Regions from separate parts of the Lysinibacillus sp. PWR01 genome, predicted to be linked through region 2. Evidence: a T-box and tRNA genes for the amino acid it is inferred to sense, from the RefSeq annotation. Region 2 holds a T-box; the other holds one or more tRNA genes.
What was found. The T-box of region 2 lies ahead of ileS (isoleucine--tRNA ligase). A T-box ahead of a tRNA ligase gene usually reads a tRNA of that ligase, here a tRNA-Ile.

Region 1: it encodes a tRNA-Ile, which carries the amino acid that the T-box ahead of ileS (isoleucine--tRNA ligase) is inferred to sense. The anticodon was not compared.

What each region holds. Positions count from the first base shown of each region.
Region 1 covers NZ_JBHERJ010000069.1:594-7,074, reverse strand. Annotated here, with positions in the region: tRNA gene ACEVFT_RS14525 (tRNA-Gly) at 29-103, shown strand; tRNA gene ACEVFT_RS14520 (tRNA-Leu) at 109-197, shown strand; tRNA gene ACEVFT_RS14515 (tRNA-Arg) at 206-282, shown strand; tRNA gene ACEVFT_RS14510 (tRNA-Pro) at 292-368, shown strand; tRNA gene ACEVFT_RS14505 (tRNA-Ala) at 385-460, shown strand; tRNA gene ACEVFT_RS14500 (tRNA-Met) at 489-562, shown strand; tRNA gene ACEVFT_RS14495 (tRNA-Ile) at 569-645, shown strand; tRNA gene ACEVFT_RS14490 (tRNA-Ser) at 661-753, shown strand; tRNA gene ACEVFT_RS14485 (tRNA-Met) at 807-881, shown strand; tRNA gene ACEVFT_RS14480 (tRNA-Asp) at 885-960, shown strand; tRNA gene ACEVFT_RS14475 (tRNA-Phe) at 1,019-1,094, shown strand; tRNA gene ACEVFT_RS14470 (tRNA-Gly) at 1,100-1,173, shown strand; tRNA gene ACEVFT_RS14465 (tRNA-Ile) at 1,175-1,251, shown strand; tRNA gene ACEVFT_RS14460 (tRNA-Asn) at 1,256-1,332, shown strand; tRNA gene ACEVFT_RS14455 (tRNA-Ser) at 1,343-1,433, shown strand; tRNA gene ACEVFT_RS14450 (tRNA-Glu) at 1,436-1,507, shown strand; gene ACEVFT_RS14445 (VOC family protein) at 1,535-1,969, opposite strand; gene nadA (quinolinate synthase NadA) at 2,136-3,239, opposite strand; gene nadC (carboxylating nicotinate-nucleotide diphosphorylase) at 3,226-4,086, opposite strand; gene nadB (L-aspartate oxidase) at 4,043-5,629, opposite strand; gene ACEVFT_RS14425 (cysteine desulfurase family protein) at 5,730-6,481, shown strand, end outside.
Region 2 covers NZ_JBHERJ010000073.1:242-10,867, reverse strand. Annotated here, with positions in the region: gene yeiL (transcriptional regulator YeiL) at 1-342, opposite strand, end outside; gene ACEVFT_RS14745 (MFS transporter) at 441-1,592, shown strand; gene ACEVFT_RS14740 (oxalate decarboxylase family bicupin) at 1,629-2,771, opposite strand; gene ACEVFT_RS14735 (hypothetical protein) at 3,025-3,522, shown strand; gene ACEVFT_RS14730 (aminotransferase-like domain-containing protein) at 3,620-5,062, opposite strand; gene ACEVFT_RS14725 (LysE/ArgO family amino acid transporter) at 5,173-5,775, shown strand; gene ileS (isoleucine--tRNA ligase) at 5,818-8,910, opposite strand; T-box leader at 8,972-9,210, opposite strand; gene ACEVFT_RS14715 (DUF2785 domain-containing protein) at 9,270-10,112, opposite strand; gene ACEVFT_RS14710 (hypothetical protein) at 10,132-10,626, opposite strand, start outside.

The DNA.
Region 1 (6,481 bases), on a different contig from region 2:
CATTGCCAGATAAAAAACTTATGCACATGCGGAAGTAGTTCAGTGGTAGAACACCACCTTGCCAAGGTGGGGGTCGCGAGTTCGAACCTCGTCTTCCGCTCCAAATGTGCCGGGGTGGCGGAACTGGCAGACGCACAGGACTTAAAATCCTGCGGTAGGTGACTACCGTACCGGTTCGATTCCGGTCCTCGGCACCATCTTAAATGCGCCCGTAGCTCAATTGGATAGAGCGTCTGACTACGGATCAGAAGGTTATGGGTTCGACTCCTGTCGGGCGCGCCAAAAGAACAACGGGAAGTAGCTCAGCTTGGTAGAGCACTTGGTTTGGGACCAAGGGGTCGCAGGTTCGAATCCTGTCTTCCCGACCATTTCCTAAAAATTTATGGGGCCTTAGCTCAGCTGGGAGAGCGCCTGCCTTGCACGCAGGAGGTCAGCGGTTCGATCCCGCTAGGCTCCACCATAAGTAAATTAACCAGTATAAAGATCCTGGCGGCGTAGCTCAGCTGGCTAGAGCGTACGGTTCATACCCGTAAGGTCGGGGGTTCGATCCCCTCTGCCGCCATCTTAAGGACCTTTAGCTCAGTTGGTTAGAGCAGACGGCTCATAACCGTCCGGTCGCAGGTTCGAGTCCTGCAAGGTCCACCATTTATATATTGTAACGGAGGTATACCCAAGTCTGGCTGAAGGGATCGGTCTTGAAAACCGACAGGCGGGTAACACCGCGCGGGGGTTCGAATCCCTCTACCTCCTCCAGTTTTAAATTTTTATAAATGGTGCTTTAAAAACTCGAAACAGCATAAAATTATCGCGGGGTGGAGCAGTGGTAGCTCGTCGGGCTCATAACCCGAAGGTCGTTGGTTCAAATCCGGCCCCCGCAACCAAAAGGTCCCGTGGTGTAGCGGTTAACATGCCTGCCTGTCACGCAGGAGATCGCCGGTTCGATCCCGGTCGGGACCGCCATTTTTAAAATAAAAGTCATGAGAAGCAAAAGAGTGAGCAAGCTTAGCATGGACGAAATGGGTCAGTAGCTCAGTTGGTAGAGCATTAGATTGAAGCTCTAAGTGTCGGCGGTTCGATTCCGTCCTGACCCACCATTTATGCGGGTGTAGTTTAATGGTAAAACCTCAGCCTTCCAAGCTGATGTCGTGGGTTCGATTCCCATCACCCGCTCCAAGGGCCTATAGCTCAGCTGGTTAGAGCGCACGCCTGATAAGCGTGAGGTCGATGGTTCGAGTCCATTTAGGCCCACCATTATTCCGAAGTAGCTCAGTTGGTAGTAGCACCTGACTGTTAATCAGGTTGTCGCAGGTTCGAGTCCTGCCTTCGGAGCCATTTTTATTTTGGGGAAGTACTCAAGAGGCTGAAGAGGCGCCCCTGCTAAGGGTGTAGGTCGGGTAACCGGCGCGAGGGTTCAAATCCCTCCTTCTCCGCCATGGGCCCGTTGGTCAAGTGGTTAAGACACCGCCCTTTCACGGCGGTAACACGGGTTCGAATCCCGTACGGGTCATACTAAAAACAGTAGATGCAACTGCATCTACTGTTTTTTTATATTCATAGATAGATTCAATGCATTTTCGTCCATATAAACTACTTCCCAGATATGCCCGTCTACATCTTGAAAACCCCAACCATACATAAATCCGTGATCTTGTGGTTCACTATAAGGTTTACCACCAGAGGCAAGTGCCTTATTCACTAATTGATCTACTTGTTCTCGATTTTCGGCAGAAAGGCATAAGATTGCTTCTGCAGAAGTAGTAGTATCTGTAACTTCTTTCTTACTAAACCCTTTAAATCGTTCTTCCACCATTATTAATACAAAGATATTTTCACTAATAATCATTGAGGCCGTTGTTTCATCACTGAATTGTTGATTGAACTCAAAACCTAATTCCTTAAAAAAGTTGATAGATTTGTTTAGATCTTTCACTGGTAAATTGATAAAGATATTTTTCGATTGAAAAGCCATTTAGTATCACCTCCAAATCGACAGTATCATAGCGCCTTAAGTCATGTCAATTTTAGCATTGTGGGCAAAAATGGCAGACATTTAAATTATTTAAAGCAGATGTTATATCACCATAAAAAACAGAAAGGTTATTTATACAACCTTTCTGTTGATAAAGCCTATCTATTTATCCTCTAGCTAGCATTCTTTCAAGTGAGCTAAGTGCTTCAGCAGTAGTATGTTCATCTACTTGTATACGGTTATGAGGTTGCCCCTGCTCAATACTTTCGAGGCTCCATAACAAATGCGGCAGGTCAATACGATTCATTGTTAAGCAAGGACAAAAGTTTTCATTTAAAGAGACAATATGTTTATCTGGATGCTGCTTAATAATGCGATTGACTAAGTTCATTTCTGTTCCAATGGCCCATGAAGATCCGCTCGGAGCGCGATTGATTGTGTCAATAATGTATTTTGTGGAGCCTGCATCATCAGCTGCTGCTACAACTTCACGACTGCACTCAGGGTGAACAATAATTCTCATAGTTGGGTGTGCTTTGCGAATAATCTCTGTATGTTGAACTGTGAAACCTTCGTGCACAGAGCAGTGACCCTTCCAAAGAATAACCTGAATATTTTCAAGGGACTCTGTTGTTTCGAGCATGTTCTTATGAGGATTCCAAACAGCCATATTTTCAAGAGGAATACCTAAGTCATAGGCAGTATTTCTTCCTAAATGTTGGTCAGGTAAAAAGAAGATACGCTGTTTTTGTGTAAATGCCCATTGAACAAGCTCCTTAGCATTCGATGAAGTGACACAAGCACCACCATGTCTTCCAGTAAAGGCTTTAATAGCTGCAGTTGAATTGACATAGGTTAGAGGGATAATCGTATCACCAAAGAGTTCTTGAAGAATCGGCCATGCTTGTTCAGTTTGATAAATGTCTGCCATATCAGCCATTGAACAACCAGCACGCATATCTGGCAAATAGACATATTGTTGTTTTGTTGTCAGCATATCAGCAGTCTCTGCCATAAAATGCACGCCGCAAAATACGATGTGTTCAGCTTCCTTATTTGCTGCGGATAATTGAGCTAACTGTAAAGAATCCCCAGTTGCATCAGCAAATTGAATGACCTCATCTTTTTGATAATGGTGCCCAGGAATAAATAATTTAGGACCTAATTTTTTCTTTATTGATAAAATACGAGATTCCATTTCCTTTACGGATAGTGCCCGATAATGCTCAGGAAGTAGTGTCGTTTGTTGTAATAAACTAGTGATGGACAAGGGAATGATCTCCTTTCATTTGAACGAGTGCACTAATGTCAAAAGCTTTAACTGAATGTGTTAAGGAGCCAAGTGAAATCCACTGAATACCCGATTGGGCATATGCCTTTAAATTTTCAAGTGTGATGCCCCCAGATGCTTCAGTTGCAATAGAAGGAGGGACAGTGGGAAGCCATGCACGTATCTCTTCTGGACTACGGTTATCAAACATAATAATATCTGCTCCAGCGTTGATAGCTTCTTCTAGCTGTTCTTTTGTTTCAATTTCAACTTCGATTTTTACAGTATGACCAACCTTCGCTCTAGCGGATTGAACTGCATTTGTTATGCTACCAGCAAAGGCAATATGATTATCCTTTAGCATGATTGCATCATACAGACCATTACGATGATTAAAAGCACCACCGATTCGAACAGCATATTTATCCAGCATACGCAGTCCAGGTATTGTTTTACGAGTATCGCATATTTTTGCATGCGTACCTACGGTTTCTTGAACGGCAAGATGGGTCGCCGTTGCAATAGCAGACATACGCTGAATAAGATTTAAAATGACACGCTCACCTATTAATAACTTTTGTAAGGGACCCTTAATCACAGCGAGCACATCACCTGACTGAACCATCTCTCCATCTTTTTTATGAAGATTAACTTCGATTGATCGATCGAGTAGGAGAAAGCCATACTCAATAATGAGAGCCCCACAAAAAATCCCGTTTTCTTTAGCATAAAAGGAAAAAGACCCCTGCTGTTCGGCTGAAAAGATAAATTCACTCGATAAATCCCCATCTCCTAAATCCTCATTAAAAAATTGCTTGAGCATTTCCTCGAGTTTGATGATATTCATACAATGAGTTCCTCACTTTCATTTGTCCTTGCGAAAAAATAATCCATCGGCTTGCCCATTGTGCATCCATTTCGGATTTATCCGTACGAATGTGGGCACCACGTGTTTCCGTTCGTGTAATGGCTGCATGTGCCATTAATGTTGCGACTACGTGCATCATAAATAATTCCAACTCAGCTTGTTCTAGCCCTTCTAAATTAACGTGAAGAAGAGATTGCATGGAAGGTAATTGCTGAGCAAAACGCTGCAAATCATCAATATTTCTGACAATACCTAAGAATTGCATCATGTGCTGCTGTAATTGCGGTTTGCTAAATAAAGGTGGCATCATATCAGTACATTGTTGGTTTTCAAGTAAAAAGTTTTTTTGATGACACCCTTTTTGAATAATGAATTGCGCCATTTTTTGACCAAATGTAATACCTTCCAATAGTGAGTTACTTGCTAAACGATTCGCACCATGTACACCTGTACAGGCAACCTCACCTACTGCATATAAGTTAGGTATAGTAGTTCTTCCTTTGTCATCAGCAATAACACCACCCATTAAGAAATGACTTCCTGGAGCCACGGGGATTAGACCATCTTGTAAATGAACTTGATTGTCATGACAAAGCTGAGCAATTGTTGGAAATTTTGCTTCAAAGTCTTGAATGTTTGCAATATCAATGAACGTTTCTTCACCTGCAGCACGTTTTGTAAATAGTGCTAGTGCCGTAATATGTCTTGGAGCTAAGTCAAGTTGGGCATGCAAGCCCGTCATAATCGGCTGACGTTGTGCATTGACAAAGATACCGCCAGCTCCCCGGACAGCTTCAGAAACTAATCCCTTTGCTTCATTTTTGCACCAAAGCAGACTTGGGTGAAATTGCATAAATTCCATATCACTGATGGCAGCACCTGCTCGAAATGCTAATGCGATCCCATCGCCTGTATTGGTTGGAAAGTTAGATGTACTTGAATAGAGGGCACCTGCACCGCCTGTCGCTAAAATCACATGATGAGCCCAATAGCGTTTTGTACCTTTTTCTTCTTTAGTGAGTACTCCCACACAGTCACCATCTGTATTACGTAAAAGCTCATAAGCCATTTCATAGCAATTTATCTTCGTTTTTGGTGAAAGTTGATGAAGCAAGTAATCTATGAAAACCTGACCTGTACGATCACCACCTGCATGTAGAATACGATGGTGACTATGTGCTCCCTCAAGTCCTAGAGCAGGTTTTCCGTCAACCTGCCGATCAACCGGGAGACCATTCTTTAGATATTTCTGCATAATTGCAGTGCCGTTTTTTATAAGTGTTTCAACATGTCTTTTCTCATGATGATACTCTCCAGCTTTCAATGTATCAGCAATGTGGTGTTGAATATGATCTTCCTCACTTGTAACAGCAGCAATGCCACCTTGTGCACGATAAGAGCTACTCATATATATAGATGATTTTGTAACAATTTGTATTTGAAAATGTTTTTCAAGCAGTAAAGCAGCCTGAAGTGCAGCAATACCACTACCAATGATAAGGACGTCTGTCTTTACATCCATAGTTATACCTTCTTTACAGTTGTCTTGACACCTATCTTTACATAAAATAAAAAAGAAAACAAGACCTGATGAACTTGAGAGGAAGAAGACAATGATTTATATGGATTATGCTGCAACGTCACCTATGACGAGGAATTCTCTTGAGGCATATGTAGAGGTTGCACAACGTTATTATGGAAACAGTGCAAGTCTGCATGATCTAGGGGGACAAGCCCTTTATTTTGTCCAGCAGTCAAGAAATGTTGTAGCCCATGCTCTAGGCGTAAATAGTGATGGTGTAATTTTTACAGGGAGCGGAACTGAAGGAAATCTCATAGCCATCTTGTCATTAGCGCTAGCCTCTAAAAAAGGAAAACACATTATTTCATCTCAAGCCGAACATACGTCTGTGCATGCAGCTTTGAATACACTTGAGAAAAAGGGCTTTGTTGTAACGAAATTACCATTGCAGAAGGATGGTTGCGTTGATCTGGTCCAATTGCAACAAACAATTCGTGAAGATACAGCTTTGATTACCATTCAACATGTCAATTCTGAAATTGGTTCTATCCAGCCTGTGGAGAAAATCGTAGAGATGGCAAGAAAGTCAAATATTTTCTGTCATGTTGATTGTGTGCAATCATTTGGCAAACTACCTATACCAAAAGGAGCAGATGCGATTACCATCTCAGCTCATAAAATAGGTGGACCAAAGGGGTGTGGTGCTGTATATCTGAACCCCGCAATTCGTGTACCTGCATTAACACCAGGTGTAACACATGAGAGAGGGCTAAGAGGGGGAACATTAGATACTCCTGCAATTGTGGCCTTTGCGGCAGCAATTGAAAACTATCATTATGAATTGCAACATTA
Region 2 (10,626 bases):
TTCCTTACATGACTGCGTAATCGAATAACAAATTGTCTTGGTGACAGTTTGTATCCCCTTTGTATACCTTGCCTCATTCAGCAACTCAATTTCCCCCATAAAAAGTGGTGCTTCTAGGTATTCAATAAGTGAAACCTTCCCATTTTTATGTGTCATATAGAGCTTCGCCTTTCCTTCTATCATGTAATACACTGTATCTGGAAAGGAGCCTTCCTGGAAGATCCACTCTCCCTTGTCGAACTGGCGGACTTCTAGATAAGGATTGATATCAAATGAGAAAAAATCATCAATCGGATATTTTTCAAGATAATGGGCACGTGCTTCAGCTGTTAAAATATGCATTTTTTTACTCTCTCCTATAAAAAATATGAGATATCTCACATTATTGTAGCGATGAACATGCTATTATTCAACATAGTTAATGGAGGTACGGAAATTATATGAACAATCAACGATGGCTTTCTCAGAATTTCTTTACATTTTTCATCACTTGGGGCATTTTCTTACCCTACTGGACAGGTTGGCTGGTGGATGCGAAACATCTAACCGTTTCGCAGGCAAGTGTGGTGATGGGCTGTGGGCTCCTAGCTCGTGCCACATCCAATCTTTTCTTCTTTCCAGCACTTGCAAAATATGTACACAATAAACGACTCATTACGATTTTAGCAATAGGCTCGCTACTAACAGCCTTCCTCTATATTCCAAGCACAGGCTTTACAGCATTATTAATCGTGACCATTTTATTTAGTATTTTTTATCCAGCACTATTACCTGCTGTGGAAAGTAGTGCAGCAACACTTGTTCAGCATGGCAATATTCATTATGGCAAAAGCCGCTCCTATGGTTCATTTGGCTTTGTCATTGCCGTTTTAATTATTAGTATGCTGACAGGCGTTTTTGGTAAGAACATCATCTTTTGGAGCATGATTATTGGGTTGATTGGCATGTTGCTTATGCAGCAATTAGCGACACCAAAGGAATTACTCGTGGTGCCGACCAAAGAACAACGGGCAAAATCTTTGTCGATGAAGACATTATGGCATATCAAAGGCTTCCCGATTGTTTTATTCATCGTCATCTTGCTACAGGGTGCACATGCTTCCTATTATAGCTATGGTTATATTTATTTAGAAGATTTACAGGTTGATCCATTCTATATGGGGATGATTATTAATATCGCAGTTATTTGCGAAATTTTATACTTTATGAAAGCTGATACGTTATTGACGAAATGGCGCTCATCGTCTTTATTACTCTTAGCAGCGAGCGGCTCTTCCCTACGCTGGTTACTCATCTTTATGTTCCCGAATGTCTGGGTATTTATCGCTTCTCAAACCTTGCATGCATTATCCTTTGCATTAGCGCATTTTGCCTTTATTCGCTACTTAACAAAAGCGCTACCAAAGGAACAAATCCCCAATGCACAGGGTTTATACTCAGCATTAGCTATGGGCTTAAGTACTGCCATCCTTACGTTTCTAGGTGGCTATTTGTACGAAATATCGCCAGGTCTATCCTTCGCAGCCATGCTCATTTGTACAATACCAGCCATCGCTATTTTGCTTATGACACGTAAAAAATATCAATATTAAACAAAAAGCAGGTGAGAACTTCTTCACCTGCTTTCGTTATTTTGGATAATAGGAAAAGCCAGGATATTTCACTACTGGCCATTTTTCTTTTCTGAGAGCCTCTAGTAGCTCCGGACCGACCTGCAAATTACTTTGCACCAATTCTGTCGGAGTTAAGGCCATCCATTGATTTAAGGACACATCCTGAAACCGATCACTTTTAAACATTTCTAAAAACCATAATGGCTCTGTGCCCGTATTTTCAATATAGTGTCCCGTGGCAAACGGCACATAGCCAACATCACCCGCTCGATAATCAAATGTTCGAGCCGTTCCATCCCCTGTAAATACTGTCATACGTCCTTTTCCTTGCAGATAATATTGCCATTCATCGTTGTTCGGATGCCAATGCAACTCCCGCATCGCTCCAGGTTCAATTTCCACCAGTGCAGCCGCGATATTTTTAGAAATAGGGAAATTAGTCGAATCGACAATGCGCACACTGCCTCCTGGTGTTTTTAATGGCGGCTGTGCCAACAGGCGATGTTTAAAGGTTTGAGGAACCTGCCCGTAAGGAGACTGTACTTTCTGCGAATCGATTGGTCCCGGGACCCGATCCTGATAAATATACACTTGTTCACTCGGAATGTGATCAAAAGCGCTGATGGGAACCCCAAAATTTGCTGATAACACCTCTTTCGGCGTATGAGCAAACCAATCCGAGATTGACAGTGTATTCAGATCAGAGAAATGCCCATCATCAAATACTAATAAAAATTCACAGCCATCCTCTAGCCCTTGAATGGAATGTGGGATGCCGGGTGGAAAATACCATAAATCGCCTGGCCCCACATCCGCTATAAAGTTACAACCATTCTGATCGACTGCTGTAATACGAGCATGACCAAGCAGCATATAAGACCACTCCGCCTGCTGATGCCAGTGCAGCTCGCGCACGCCCCCCGGTGTCAAACTCATATTCACACCCGCCAACGTCGTAGCAATCGGCAATTCACGAACCGTAATTTCCCGTGACCACCCACCTTGATTTAAGGTCATATGCGTGTCTGAAAACGAGAATCGTAGATTTGGAATCAAACCTGCATCGGTCGTTGGTGGCACCAGCATATCAGGATTTTCTAAATCCCTCATAATATCCCGCGGCCCCTTATCCACCCCTCCAGCCCCATCACCTCGCATAGGCTGAGGCACCTGAAAATAACCTGGTGGTAAATTCTCCAATCCTTCACCTCTTTATGTTAGAAATCGAAATAAAATACTTTCATCCTTCTAAAATGTATGGATGCAATGCTCAGATTATTCACTTTCTTTTCTGTTGGTGAGATGAGTGACTGAGCGTGGATACTTGATTAAGAGAGGGGGCTTGCTATGTTGATCACTTCTCACTGAATTTGGAGCGGGGGCCTCATTTTTTGATCGCTTTTCAATCACTTTGGAGCGGGTTTCTTACTTTTTTGATCGCTTCTCACTCACTTTGGAGCGGGTTTCTTACTTTTTTGATCGCTTCTCACTCACTTTGGAGCGGGTTTCTTACTTTTTTGATCACTTCTCAATCACTTTGGAGCGGATTCCTCTCTTTTTGGATCACCTCTCACTCTCTTTAGAACGGGTTCCTCACTTTCATGATCATCTCTTACTTACTTTGAAGCGGGTTCCTCTCTTTCATGATCACCTCTCAACCACTTTAGAGCGGGGGCCTTACTTTTTTGATCACCTCTCAACCACTTTGGAGCGGGATCCTCATCTTTTTGATCACCTCTCAACAACTTTGGAGCAGGGTCTTCATCTTTATGATCACTTTTCAATCACTTTGGAGCGGATTCCTCGCTTTTTGGATCACCTCTCACTCTCTTTAGAACGGGGGCCTCACTTTCATGATCACCTCTCAACCACTTTAGAGCGGATTCCTCGCTTTTTGGATCACTTCTAACCCACTTGGGAGCGGATTCTTGAATTCCATGATCACTTCTCACCTTATTTAGAGCGACCTCCTCACCTCCACGTTTCCCTAACTTCAGAGCAAGTCCTTACTTACTCTTTCGTACCATAGCCGCAACCACATATTCATGCAGGATTCGTAAGCCTTCTTGTAATTCTTCAAAGGTTGCATAGGCATAGGATAGCCGAATATGGTGGTGATTGTGTGGATCGTAAATATAGCCTGGATTGATTAATACTTGTTGCTGCAACAGCTTCATAAAGAGGTCTTTGTCTACAAGCGGTTCGTGAAACTTGAGCCAAATATAAAAGCCTCCTTTTGGTTTATTCCAATTCGCTATGTCTTTAAATTTTTCCTGTAAAAGCTGTTCCGTAAAATTGGCTCGCTCCTGTAATTGTTGACGTAATCCAGTGAGATGCTTTTCATATTTTCCTGATTGCAGCCAATGCAGGACAATTTCTTGTGAAATGGCACTTGAGCCATAGTCTGTTTGCATTTTTATATCGGCTAATCGTTCGATGACAGTGGTTGGACCAATGAGCCAGCCAATGCGTAGCCCAGGGCTTAAGGTTTTGGAGACGCTACCAATATAAAGGACTTGCCCACTACTTTCCATTGCTTTAATCGGAGGGGATGTCTCTTCAAAAAGCAATTCATGGTAGACATCATCCTCTATAATCGGAATGCGTGATGCCTGACATGCTTCATATAGCTGCTTTCTCTCCCGTGTTGTCCACACATGCCCTGTTGGATTATGTAAAGTAGGAATTGCGTAAAACACGGCTTGTTTTTTTCGTTTCCTTTGGGACAATGTACTGGCAAGCTGGTCATCACGCTGAATGCTAATCATTTGCATGCCGACGGACTGAAATGGATGAACAGAATTTAAATACGAAGTTGGCTCCTGAAACACAATGGACCCTTGCTCTAATAAGCCAACAGCAATCAACTGTAGTGCCTGAAGAGCACCTGAGACAATACAGATGTTTTGAGGCTCGGCAGTAATACCCCTTTTTTGGACATATTCGCAAATTGCTGCACGAAGCTGGTCATTTCCCTGTGGTGAAGAGTAGCCTAATGCTTTGGGTTGAAAGGATAGCTCTCGAAGTGATGCTTCTATTTCCTCGGTGGGCAACAAGCTAGGTGCTAGCTCTCCCGTTCCTAAACGAATTACATCATCACGCTGTTCGTATTCATTAATTATTTGGATGGTATGATAATTTGGCTTATGGATGCTTGTCTCAATATAAGTTTGCCAATTCGGCTGTGTTTGTTGGATTAATGCATGCCAAGAATGGTGTGTAACGTAAACCCCAGAGCCTACTTTTGCTTCAAGGATGCCCATTGCTTTTAATTCCTCCAAAGCCTGTTGAACAGTGCTACGGTTCACATCGAACTGGATGGCCAGCTGTCTTTGGGTGGGCAGTTTTGTCCCTGCTACCCAGTCTCCTCGTTCCACTTGGGCTGTTATCCACTGTACAATCTGCTGCTGTAATGTAGTGTCACTTTGTCTATTCGGCTGCCAGCTCATGATCCCTCTCCTTCCATCCTATAAAATTGGGTGGATAAAAAACCAGCCAATTGGTCGTTTTCTTTTAGTTATATCATATCTAAAATGAGTAGTGAAAGGAGGAATGATCGTTGGAAGCTTTTCTGCATGGTATCATTTTAGCATTCGGACTCATATTGCCATTAGGCGTTCAAAATGTTTTTGTTTTTTCGCAAGGTGCTACACAACCAAATTTATTACGCGCTTTGCCAGCAAGTGTGACAGCTGCGATCTGTGATACAATACTCATTCTGCTTGCGGTATTCGGTCTATCACTAATTGTCCTACAATTTGAGTGGCTGCGTATCACTTTAATGACTATTGGTATCGTTTTTTTACTTTATATGGGCTATACCATTTGGCGTTCGAATCCAGCAACCACTGAAAATAGTGAAGCATTGCCCATAAAAAAACAAATTCTCTTCGCACTTTCGGTGTCACTTCTCAATCCACATGCTATTTTAGATACAATCGGCGTCATTGGTACGAGCGCATTAAAATATAGTGGTACAGAGCAAATGATGTTCACTGTTGCTTGTGTGTTCATTTCTTGGCTATGGTTTTTCGGTCTGACATTGACAGGCGCCTCATTCAAAAAACTCGATAGCTCTGGAAAGCTGATGCGTATTTTTAATAAATGCTCTGCCATCTTTATTTGGGCAACAGCATGTTACCTCGTAAGTGGCTTATTGTAGCATACATAGAAAATGCTCAGGAGGAATCCCTGAGCATTTCTTTTATAGAGTGACAAACAAAGTGAGTTTTTCATTAAATAATGCCGTCTCAATGGATTTCGCATGAGGCCATTCCTCGCCATAATGAATAGCTTTGACTAATACATTGGCTTGTAATAAAGATTCATGCTGCTGAATGATGGAAAGCACCTCTGCACTACCATTAAAAGCAATCGTTACATATTGCTCCACTGGTAGCTGCCATTTTTTTCGTGCATCTTGTATTGTACGAATCAATTCTCGCATTTGCCCTTCTTGTAGCAAGCTCTCTGTGAGTTGAACATTTATCAAGACACGGCATGTGCTATCCTCCGCTAAAATATAGTGATCCTTCACGATTGATTCAGCTATCACATGTTCTGTTACTAATGTTAGCTGTTGACCTTCCATCATGATATCCACTGTTCCTTGTTGTTGTAGCTTTTGTTTCTCATCATCCGTTAATGTCAACACATATTCTTTTACTTGATTAACCTTTGGACCAAATACCGCTCCAGCCGTTTTAAAATTCAGCTTGTAATACACGCTTTCATAAGCCGAAAAATCATATGTCCATCTACAAACTTTGATGTTTAACTCATCCTGAATGAGTTCGCAATAGACTTGATAATCTGCCGGTTCACCTCCAATGGCAACAATGAGCTCACTTAAAGGCTGTTTAACCTTGATTCCCTGACTATTACGAATGCTACGTCCAAGTTCCACAACTGTTAAAACTGTTGCCATTTCTTGTTCAAGCTTCATATCCACTAGTTGATCGTTGAATGTTGGATATTTCTCAAGATGAACACTTTTCCCACATAATTGACGGTAGATATCCTCTGCTATAAACGGTGTAAACGGAGCTACTAATTGACAAATGGATGTAAGCATCTCATAAAGTGTGCTAAATGCACCGCGTTTATCTGCTGTCATTCCATTTGCCCAAAATCTAGCGCGTGACCGACGAATATACCAATTGCTTAACTCCTCTACCAATTGACCAATTTCCCGTGTAGCCTGTGTAAATTGATAATCATCCATGGATGTTGTGACAAGCTGGATAGTATGATGTAAGCGAGACAATATCCAACGATCTAGCTGTGAGCGTGTACCTGTATTTGTAGCGTCATACGTAAAGCCATCGATCTGGGCATACATTTCATAAAATTTAAACGTATTGTCGAGTGTATCCACTAGTTTAGATTTCGCATCTAGGACAATTTTCTTAGAAAAACGCTTTGGATTCCATGGGGAGCTATCAACTAAAAATGCCCAGCGTAAAGCATCTGCTCCATACTGCTCAATTAACTCAACAGGCTCTAACGCATTGCCTTTACTTTTGGACATCTTCTGTCCATGCTCATCCAGTACATGCCCTAACGATAGCACATTTTTATAAGGTGGTTTTCCTGTAAATAAGGTCGATACCGCTAATAAGCTATAGAAAAAGCCTCGCGTTTGGTCGATTCCCTCAATAACAACATCTGCTGGAAACTGATGATGAAAAGTCGCTCCATCCTCAAAAGGATAATGCTGTTGGGCAAATGGCATCGAGCCACTGTCAAACCAAACATCGATAACTTCAGGCGTACGTTTCATGTCGCCTCGACAGACAGGACAGGTACAGACAATGTCATCAATAAATGGTTTATGGAGCTCTAATTGCTCATCGACAGTCCCTTTGGCTAATTGTTTTAGTGCTGCAATACTGTTAGGTGCCTCCTCATGAGTGCAGTCCTGACAAATCCATACATTGAGCGGTGTCCCCCAATAGCGATTACGACTAATATTCCAATCCACTAAGTTTTCTAAGAAGTTGCCAAAGCGACCATCCTTGATATGGCTAGGATACCATGTCACCTGTTGATTATTTTGTAAAAGCTGCTCTTTTAATGCAGACATTTTGATAAACCAGCTATCTGTTGCGTAGTACAGCAATGGAGAATCACAGCGCCAGCAATGCGGGTAGCTGTGCTCATATTTTTCTTTAGCAAATAAAAGCTCATTTGCTGCAAGCATCTTAATGATATCGACATCACAGTCTTTCACAAATCGTCCGACAAGCTCAGGTACAGCTTCTGTATAACAGCCTTTAAGATCGACTACATTGACAAAGGACAAATCATTTTGTTGGACCGTTTTATAATCGTCTTCTCCATAAGCCGGCGCTATGTGTACGATTCCTGTACCACTTTGCTCTGTCACATAATCCGCCATGACAACAACATGCCCTTTATCGACGGTTATATAGGAAAATGGCGGTAAATAGGAAACACCCGCAAAATCCTGCCCGTCATGCTCACTTAATATTTCCACAGGCTCTGAAAAAACCTTTGATACTAACGATTTGGCGAGGATATATATGTTATTTGCATGCCTTACACGTACATATCGAAGAGCAGGATTCATAGCCAAAGCTACATTGGCTGGTAACGTCCAAGGTGTCGTTGTCCAGCCTAAGAAATATTCGTCTCGATCCTCAAGCTTAAACATTGCAGTAACGGATAAATCCTTGACATCCTTATAGCCCTGTGCCACCTCATGAGAGCTTAAGGATGTTTGACAGCTAGGGCAATAAGGTGAAACGCGATGCCCTTTGTATAAAAGTTTTTCCTTGTGAACATGGCTTAAAATATGCCATACAGATTCTATATAGTCATTACTTAATGTTAGGTAAGGATCATCCATATCGAGCCAGTAGCCAAGCTGCTCTGTAAAGGTACGCCATTTTTGCTCATAGGTAAAAACGCTCTTTTTACATGCCTGAATAAAGCGCTCTACCCCGTAGTTTTCAATCTCCTGCTTTCCAGATATGCCTAATGTCTTTTCTACCCCTAATTCCACAGGCAAACCATGTGTATCCCAGCCTGCTTTTCGTTCAACCAAATAGCCTTGCATCGTTTTATAACGTGCCACGACATCTTTTATGGTTCTACCAAATGCATGGCCAACATGTGGTAAACCATTCGCTGTTGGTGGTCCCTCATAAAACACAAAGGGCTGCTGTCCAGCACGATTGCTAACGGATTTGGTGAAGGTCCCTTCTTGCGCCCACAATGCACGAATCCTTGTTTCTCGTTCAACCGTTGTTTCTTTCTTTTGTTCTTTCTGCATATTAGCTCCTCCTATACAAGCAAATTTGTATAAAAGGCATACAAAAAACCCCGTCCCAAGGAAAAGGGACGGGGTTAACCGCGAATACCACCCTAATTCTATTGACACGATGGCCAATAGCACTCAGCAACGTACAATCATACGTGTTCTTTTTAACGGTAGACACCCGGATTAGCTTACTCGATTCAGCTAATCTTCTCAGAGAGGATTTTCATGTAACACCTGCACACCGACTTCCACCAAATGTCGGCTCTCTGTAGAACAAAATGAAACACTACTCTTTCTCATCAACGAATTTGTATGCTTTTATTGTCCTTCATCTTAGCAAATTACCAATTGTCTGTCAACAGTGGACAATCTTAAAAATTTTCGTTGAGACAAGTGGCTATACTTTGATGGAGAACAGCATACCGTGGCTGATGAATGGTTTGAATCAAAAGGCTCTTTAGCAAAGTTTTACTATTGAATAGTACTATTCTGTATTGTTCTTCACTCAGCTGTTCCTTTAATACGGCTATAGTGAATGGCATTTGCTGCACTAGTTGGATGACTTCATTTTGATTCAGTCCCTGCTCCAGCATCGCGAATATTGGCACTAATAGCCTTTCATCTTCATTATGGATAAAGACGTAATCTGGTTGTAAATAGATGGACCATAATGCATGTAGCAAATCGATATAGGCTGTTGTCAGTGATTTAGGATTTTTCACGAGTTCATCGATAGCATCTGAAACATGTGCCACATTATGCGCCCATCCCTTGCCAGGCACATAGCCTCTTACATCCTTTTCAGATAATACATAGGTTAGTACCTTTGTTTGACAGTCCTCTATATTAGCCTTGGATAAAAAATTATCCTGTAGATCCCTTGCTAAAATAAGCGCTACTAATAATGATGTAAAGGAGCGAGTAAAGACCCAATCCGATTCCTTTTCTCCAATTCCCTTAACTAATAAATGGTTTAAGCTGTAATCCCACAGCTCCGTTAAGCAACGATGATCCAGCAAGTTTTTTTCTAAAATCCATTCATAAAAGCTGCTATAAATATAGGTATCCCGTAGCTCACTATCAATAGAACCGATGTGTGCTAGCATGGAATGCACAAGCTGCTCTTGATTCACTAGCTCCATTGTTGTTTGTCCCTTTTTCAATGCTATTAATCGATCCTTTAATTCTTCTTCCTTCAGTACATCTTGTATCAACTGTTTGACTCCCCTTTGCTTATTTATTTTGATACTCACTTTTTCGGTATATCCCATCTAGCTTCCATCCCTCATTAAAACGGACATATGTAAATTCCTTTTGCCAATTATCTTGGTGTACAATCACCTTACTACGCCAAGGAAAGGTTGCCGCGTATACCTGACCACTGCGAACTTCAGCTATGTCATCAGCAACATCTAGAAGTGTCGAAGGAGCAATCGTATTGTGCATCAAATAAAGCTGTCGATCTGAACTGTCCTCAAGCTCTAGCATTACCTGCTGATGAAACGCAATCACTTGCTGATTTGCCTGATAAAGTGAATAAACGAGTGAGCTCCCAAATAGCACCATCAATGTTGCCACAATCACAACATGCTTTTTCTTTAAGCCTATATAACATGCCCACTTCTTTTCCTTGTTGTATAAATGGATATAGATTGCTAGACTAATTGGCCATAAAAATAGGAACTGCCAAAAGAGGACAACCCAAAAAAGCGCACCATCCGATACAAA